DNA from 2 places in the Bradyrhizobium algeriense genome. Region 2 is predicted to be linked to the other one. Evidence: predicted binding sites of a transcription regulator. Region 2 holds the regulator's gene; the other holds the start of a gene.
The links. Region 2 encodes PhoB, which activates phosphate uptake and scavenging genes when phosphate is short. Its sites were predicted from a motif close to TGTCATNNANCTGTCAT; they were not measured.
Positions count from the first base shown of each region.

Region 1 (3,405 bases), 3.7 Mb from region 2:
CCGCGAGTTCGCGGTCGTAGAGCGAGCCCTCCGTCATGACGCGGTCGACGCCAAGCGAAAGCTGCTCGGATATCTGAGCCAGCGACAGTTCGGGAACATCACGATCGCCGCGCCGCTCATGCGCCAGCAGGCGGTGGGCATTCTCGATGGCGCGTTCGCCTCCCTTGACGGCAACGTACATGGTCAGCCTCCCCTCACGAGCCGCGTCGTGCGCGGTATGGCGACGATGGAATCGTCATGAACCAGCACGACATCGATGCCGCGCGGAAACAGTGCGGCGTTTATGGCCAACCGCTCGAACAGATCACGCGGCTGGATTGAAGCGCGAAGCGCTGCCGAGCCGTCGATGCCGGGGCCCTGCAGCTCGACCACGGGGCCATCCGTCAGGCTCTCGACCTGCAGGATCAGCGTCGTCGAACGGTCCGGATATTCATTGCTGCCGAACGCGAAGCGATCGAGCGCCGGCAGGCTCTGCGGATCGCCTATCAATGCAAAACTGGCAATCGACGAATCCACAACGACCGGCGCGCTGGTGTGGAACTTGAGCCACTTGGCGACATCAGCTGCGGCCGACATCCGGCCGTCGAGCCAGACCGGCGTATCGTGGTCGAACAAGGTCAGCGCGATGGCGGCGGCGCCACGCATCATCGTATCAGGCCCGCCCGCTGCAGGCTGGACGCGCTGGACGCTGCCGGGACGCGCCATCGCATCCATCACGGAACGGAAGACCGATTGCGCCGACAACACCTTGTCGGCAAATCCTGCGGGCAGTTCGGCAACGCTCGTCATGTCAGCCCTCACCCCGCACCAGTGTGTAGAAATCGACCCGTGTTGCCGCGGCCTCTGCGACCTTGCGGTTTCGTTTTTCGATCATCGCCGCACGCAGCGGTGCAACGACCTGGGTTTCGATCGCGCCAGCAAGCTCAGCTGACTGCACCATGGCGTCGCAAAGCGCGATCAGCCGGGCCTTCTCCCGATCGCGGCCGAGCGCGTAGCCAAAACCGACCTCGCCGGTCGACAGCCGCACCGCGGCACGCGATACCGTCGCCTCGCCGAGATTGAACGGCGCGCCGTCGCCGCCGACGCGGCCGCGCACCATGACGAGCCCATTCTCGGGCGCGCGCAGGTCTTCGTGCGCGGGCAACGCGACCATTCCGAGACGCCCTTCTATGTCGGCCGTTGCAGAATGAGCCAGCACCGCCATCATGGCCCTGCGCCGCGCCTGCCCGCCACCCTTGTTTTCCATACTTTCGTCGCTCACCATCATATCGGCCTTGCCGGAATCAAGTTGTCTATGATACTAGACAACTTGATAGCGAAGCGCCATGACGATTTCGTGACAATGAGGTGATTTTTCCAGATGGCCCGCTTTACGCCATGAGCATCCAGGATACGCCCTCCGGCGTCGCGCTGTGGCGGCAGGTCGCCGACGGCATCGAACGCGGCATCGCCGACGGCCGCTTTGTTGCCGGCGAAAAGCTGCCGGGCGAGATGGAGATCGCCGAAACCTATCGGGTCAACCGCCACACCGTTCGCCGAGCGCTCGCCACGCTCGCCGAACGCGGCCTGGTGCGCGCCGAGCGCGGCAGCGGCACCTATGTCGAGACCCGGCGCCTCGCCTACCCGCTGCACTCGCGAACGCGGTTTTCCGAAATCGTCGGCGCCGGCGGCCGCGAGCCGCGCGGCCAATTCATCGACGCGACCGAGGAAGCCGCTACGCGCGAGCTGGCGCGGGAACTCGGACTGAAGACCGGGGCACCCTTGATCCGGATCGAATCGGTGCGGCTGGCCGACCGCGCACCGATCTGCGTCAGCACCACCTGGCTTTCGGCCGAACGCTTTCCCAACGCCGGGAAGGTGTTTGCCGATGTGCGTTCGATGACCAAGCTAGTGGCGCATTACGGTATCCGGGATTTTCGCCGTGCGTCGACCCGGATCACCGCCGGTATCGTCGACGCGACCGACGCCGCGCGGCTGGACCTGGCGCTCGGACGTCCCGTGCTCGTGGTCGACAGCACCGACGTCGATACCGGCGGCGAGCCGCTGACGACCAAGCGTTCGCGCTTTGCTGCGGAACGCGTCGAGTTTTTGGTGGAGAATAGTTGACAGCTCGTAGGGTGGGCAAAGCGAAGCGTGCCCACCCTTTATGCCAAAGATTCGGAAAGATGGTGGGCACGCTTCGCTTTGCCCACCCCACTGAGTTACGGATTCATCACGCGATTGCCCGCTGTCCGATGATGGCAAAGCGCAATTTGCCCGAGATCCAGTCGATCGCGGCGACCGCGACCAAAATCATCAGGATCAGGAACGAGACCTTCTGCCACTCCAGCACCCGGATCTGCTCGGCCAGCTGCAAGCCGATGCCACCCGCGCCGACGATACCGATGATGGTGGCCGAGCGGGTATTCGATTCAATGAAATAGAGCACCTGCCCCGCTATAACAGGCAGCACCTGCGGCATCAGGCCGAAGCGTATTTCATGCAGCGCGTTGCCGCCGGAAGCCCTGATGCCCTCGACCTGCTTCCTGTCGGCGGCCTCGATGGCTTCGGAAAACAATTTGCCGAACGCGCCGAAGTCGGACAGCGCGATCGCCAGCACACCGGCAAACGGGCCGAGGCCAACGACGTTGATCCACACCAGCGCCCAGATCAGCGTATCGACACCGCGGACGGAATCGAGGAACCGGCGCACCGGGAAGCGAAGCAGGTTCGACGGAATGATGTTCCGCGCCGCCAGCAGGCTGACCGGCAGCGCCGCAACGGCGGCCAAGGTCGTGCCGAGCAGCGCGATCGACAGCGTCTCACCGAGGGCTGCGAGATAGGCGGGCAGCGAGGAGCCGGGATCGGGTGGAATCATCATCACCGTGATCCAGCCGAGCTGGCTCAGGCCCGACACCAATTTGGCCGGCGAGAAGCCGAGATCGACCAACCCGAATACGAAGATCGCGAACACAGCCAAAATCATCGCCGGCATGGCGAGGCGCGCGGATGCGGGCCGGTCGAAGACGTCAGGATATTTGGTCCGGAGCGCATCTGTATCCGGTTTCGGCAACTGGCTCATGCACGCGCCTCCTTGCCGAACAGTTTTCCGCGCAGCCAGCCGGTCGTGATATCGATGACGAAGACGGTGACGATGATGGTGACGAGGATCGCGCTCACGTCGGAGTAATAGAACTTGCGGATCGCGACGACGAGCTCCTGCCCGATGCCGCCGGCGCCAACAAAACCCATCACCGAGGCCTCGCGGACATTGATCTCAAAGCGCAACAGCGCGTAGCTGGCATAGCCGGCCGTGACCTGCGGCAACACCGCAAAGCGCATGCAGGAGAGCCAGCTTGCGCCTGTCGAACGCACACCCTCGACCGGTTTCATGTCGGCGTTCTCGACGATCTCGGAGAACAACTT
Region 1 covers NZ_JAZHRV010000001.1:4,094,714-4,098,118, forward strand. Annotated here, with positions in the region: gene V1286_RS19960 (carbon-phosphorus lyase complex subunit) at 1-181, opposite strand, end outside; gene phnH (phosphonate C-P lyase system protein PhnH) at 184-789, opposite strand; gene phnG (phosphonate C-P lyase system protein PhnG) at 791-1,204, opposite strand; gene phnF (phosphonate metabolism transcriptional regulator PhnF) at 1,378-2,106, shown strand; gene phnE (phosphonate ABC transporter, permease protein PhnE) at 2,213-3,061, opposite strand; gene phnE (phosphonate ABC transporter, permease protein PhnE) at 3,058-3,405, opposite strand, start outside.
Region 1: phnF (phosphonate metabolism transcriptional regulator PhnF) is a predicted target of PhoB. The motif match lies at 1,326-1,342, and genes of this name have one in related genera.

Region 2 (3,405 bases):
CGACGCGATCCGCATGGCGAGCGCCCAGACAGCTTCGCGGATGCTGGTGGGGTTCGGTGCGGGGGGCGCGATCGACGTGATTGCGAGGAGGCTCGTTGAGGGAATGAAGGATCAATCACTTTCATTCATCGTCGACAATCGTCCCGGCGCCGGCGGGCGTCTGGCGCTCGGCGCGCTGAAAAGCGGCCCGGCCGATGGCACGGCGATGATCCTGACGCCCGCCTCCAGCTTCGCCGTATTTCCCCACGTCTACAAGTCGCTGGGCTATGATGCGTTCAAGGATTTCGCTCCCGTCACCACAGTCTGCTCCTTTCCATTTCTGATCACCATCGGTCCGATGGTGCCTGCCGACGTCAGGACGCTGGCCGATTTCGTGAAATGGTGCGCGGCTAATCCCAAGCAAGCCACCTACGGTACGGCGGCGGCCGGGTCGATGCTGCACTTCACCGGCGTGAGCCTGGCCAAAGCGGGCAGGTTCGAATTCGTGCATCTGCCCTATGGCGGCCCCGGCGGCATTCAGGATCTGATCGGCGGTCAAATCGCCGCTACGATCTATCCAATCGGCACTGCACTGCCGCATGTGCAATCCGGCGCCATAAGGGCACTGGCGACAACTGGATCGCAACGATCCCCGCTGCTTCTCGATGTGCCGACGGTTCGGGAGGCCGGATATTCCGCGCTCGAAGCCAACGAGTGGTTTGGCGTCTTCGTTCCGGCAAATACGCCTGCCGGAACGGTGAACCGCCTCAATGAGGCGATCCGCGCGGTGGTGAACACCGACGCCTTCAAAACGGCCTTGGCCAAGCTTTCCGTAGATCCCGCCGGCCAAACGCCGAAGGAATTTGCGCAACTGATCAAATCCGATTTCGACCGTTGGGCCCCAATTGTCCAGGCCTCCGGCTTTACGCCAGAAGATTGAGGGGGTCATGGACAACTCAACGGGCACGCGGCTGCACCGGACACCGGACCAGATTCTCGGTCCCTACTTCCCGACCGGGCAGACGCCGGCCTCACAGGCCGACCTGACCTCGGTCAAGGGTTTCGAGGGGTGTGCGCAGGGAGAAATCATCGAGGTCACAGGGAGGGTGCTCAATCTCGACGGCGAACCCGTTCGCGGGGTACCCGTCACGATCTGGCAGGCCAACAGCTTTGGCCGCTACGTGCATGCCAACGACCTAAATCCTGCGCCGCTCGATCCCCACTTTGTCGGTTGCGTCGGCATTCTATCTGATAGCGACGGCGTCTATCGGATCAAAACCGTCAAGCCTGGAGCTTATCCCGCAGGTCCAGATTGGATGCGCCCGCCTCATATCCACTTCGAAGTTCACGGCCGATTCGAGCGGCTGATCACCCAGATGTATTTTCCCGGCGAGCCGCTCAATGCCTGCGACAGGCTGCTCAACGCTGCGCTGCGTCCCGATCTGCTGATTGCAGAGCCACTTCCATCGGAAGATGGAGCAGACCATCGCGTTCTGAATTTCGATATCGTTCTTGCGCGGGGCTGACTTCGGTCGCGCCCTACTCCACCTTCGCAAACCTGTCATCCAGCGCATAACCCGCGCCGCGCACGGTGCGGATCGGGTCCTGTTCGCGGCCCGGGTTGAGCAGTTTGCGCAGGCGGCCGATATGGACGTCAACGGTGCGCTCGTCGATATAGATGTCGCGGCCCCAGACGCTGTCGAGCAACTGCTCGCGGCTGAAGACGCGGCCGGGATGCTCGAGAAAAAATTCCAGCAGGCGATACTCGGTCGGGCCGAGATCGATGGAGCGGCCCGAACGCGCGACGCGGCGTTTTTCGCGGTCGAGTTCGATGTCGCCATAGGTGAGCACGGTGGCGAGCCGCTCGGGACTTGCCCGCCGCAGCAGGCCCTTCACCCGCGCCAGCAGCTCCGGCACCGAGAACGGCTTGACGATGTAATCGTCGGCGCCGGTCGCCAGGCCCCGCACCCGCTCGCTCTCCTCGCCGCGTGCCGTGAGCATGATGATCGGCAATTGCTTGGTCTCCGGCCGGGCGCGCAGGCGGCGGCAGAGTTCGATGCCTGACAGCCCCGGCAGCATCCAGTCGAGCACGACGAGATCCGGCACGCGCTCCTTCAGCCGCGTATCGGCGTCGTCGCCGCGGGCGACGGTTTCGACGTCATAGCCTTCAGCATCGAGGTTGTAGCGCAACAGCGTGGTCAGCGCTTCCTCGTCCTCGACCACCATTATGCGCGCGCTCATTCTTGTATCCCTCAGCTATTCGGTATCGTGGTCGCAAACGTCGTCATGTCGCCCTTGGGGCGCTGGTCGAGCATCTGCTGTCCCTCGATCATGTAGAATACGGTTTCGGCGATGTTGGTGGCGTGGTCGCCGATCCGTTCGATGTTCTTGGCGCAGAACATCAAATGAATGCAGAACGAGATGTTGCGCGGATCCTCCATCATGTAGGTGAGGAGTTCGCGGAACAGCGAGGTGCAGATGGCGTCGACTTCCTCGTCGCCCTTCCAGACCGCCATAGCCGCCGGCAGGTCGTGCGCCGCATAGGCATCCAGCACCGACTTGACCTGCGACTGCACCAGATCGGTCATGTGCTCGAGGCCGCGGATCAGCTTCAGCGGCTGGAAATCGTTCTCCAGCGCGGCGACCCGCTTGCCCATGTTCTTGGCGAGGTCGCCGATCCGCTCCAGATCGGTAGCAACCCGCATGGCGCCGACGATTTCGCGCAGGTCGATCGCCATCGGCTGGCGCCGCGCGATGGTCAGCACCGCGCGTTCCTCGATTGCATGCTGCAGGCGGTCGATTTCAACGTCGGCAGCGACAACGCGCTTGCCGAGCGCGACGTCGCGGCGGATCAGCGCATCGACGGATTCGGTGATCATGCGCTCGACCAGGCCGCCCATCTCGGCGACCAGGCGGGTCAATTCCTGAAGATCGCTGTCAAATGCCTTGGCGGTGTGTTCAGAAGCCATGTGTTATCTCCTCAACCGAACCGGCCGGTGATGTAGTCCTGGGTGCGTCGATCGCTCGGCGAGGTAAAAATCCTGTTGGTGTCGTCGAACTCGATCAGCTCGCCGAGATACATGAAGGCGGTTTTGTCCGAGACGCGGGCCGCCTGCTGCATGTTATGGGTGACGATGGCGATGGTGTAATCCTCCGCCAGTTCCTGGATCAGTTCCTCGATCTTGGCGGTCGAGATCGGGTCTAGCGCCGAGCACGGCTCGTCGAACAAAATCACCTCGGGCCGCACCGCGACCGTGCGCGCGATGCAGAGCCGCTGCTGCTGGCCGCCGGACAGCGAGAGGCCCGAGGCGTTCAGCTTGTCCTTGACCTCGTTCCACAGCGCGCCGCCGCGCAGCGCCTTCTCGACCCGGCCATCCATCTCGGACTTGGAGATCTTCTCATAGAGGCGGATGCCGAAGGCGATGT
Region 2 covers NZ_JAZHRV010000001.1:7,759,338-7,762,742, reverse strand. Annotated here, with positions in the region: gene V1286_RS37195 (tripartite tricarboxylate transporter substrate-binding protein) at 1-919, shown strand, start outside; gene V1286_RS37190 (protocatechuate 3,4-dioxygenase) at 927-1,505, shown strand; gene phoB (phosphate regulon transcriptional regulator PhoB) at 1,519-2,220, opposite strand; gene phoU (phosphate signaling complex protein PhoU) at 2,232-2,948, opposite strand; gene pstB (phosphate ABC transporter ATP-binding protein PstB) at 2,960-3,405, opposite strand, start outside.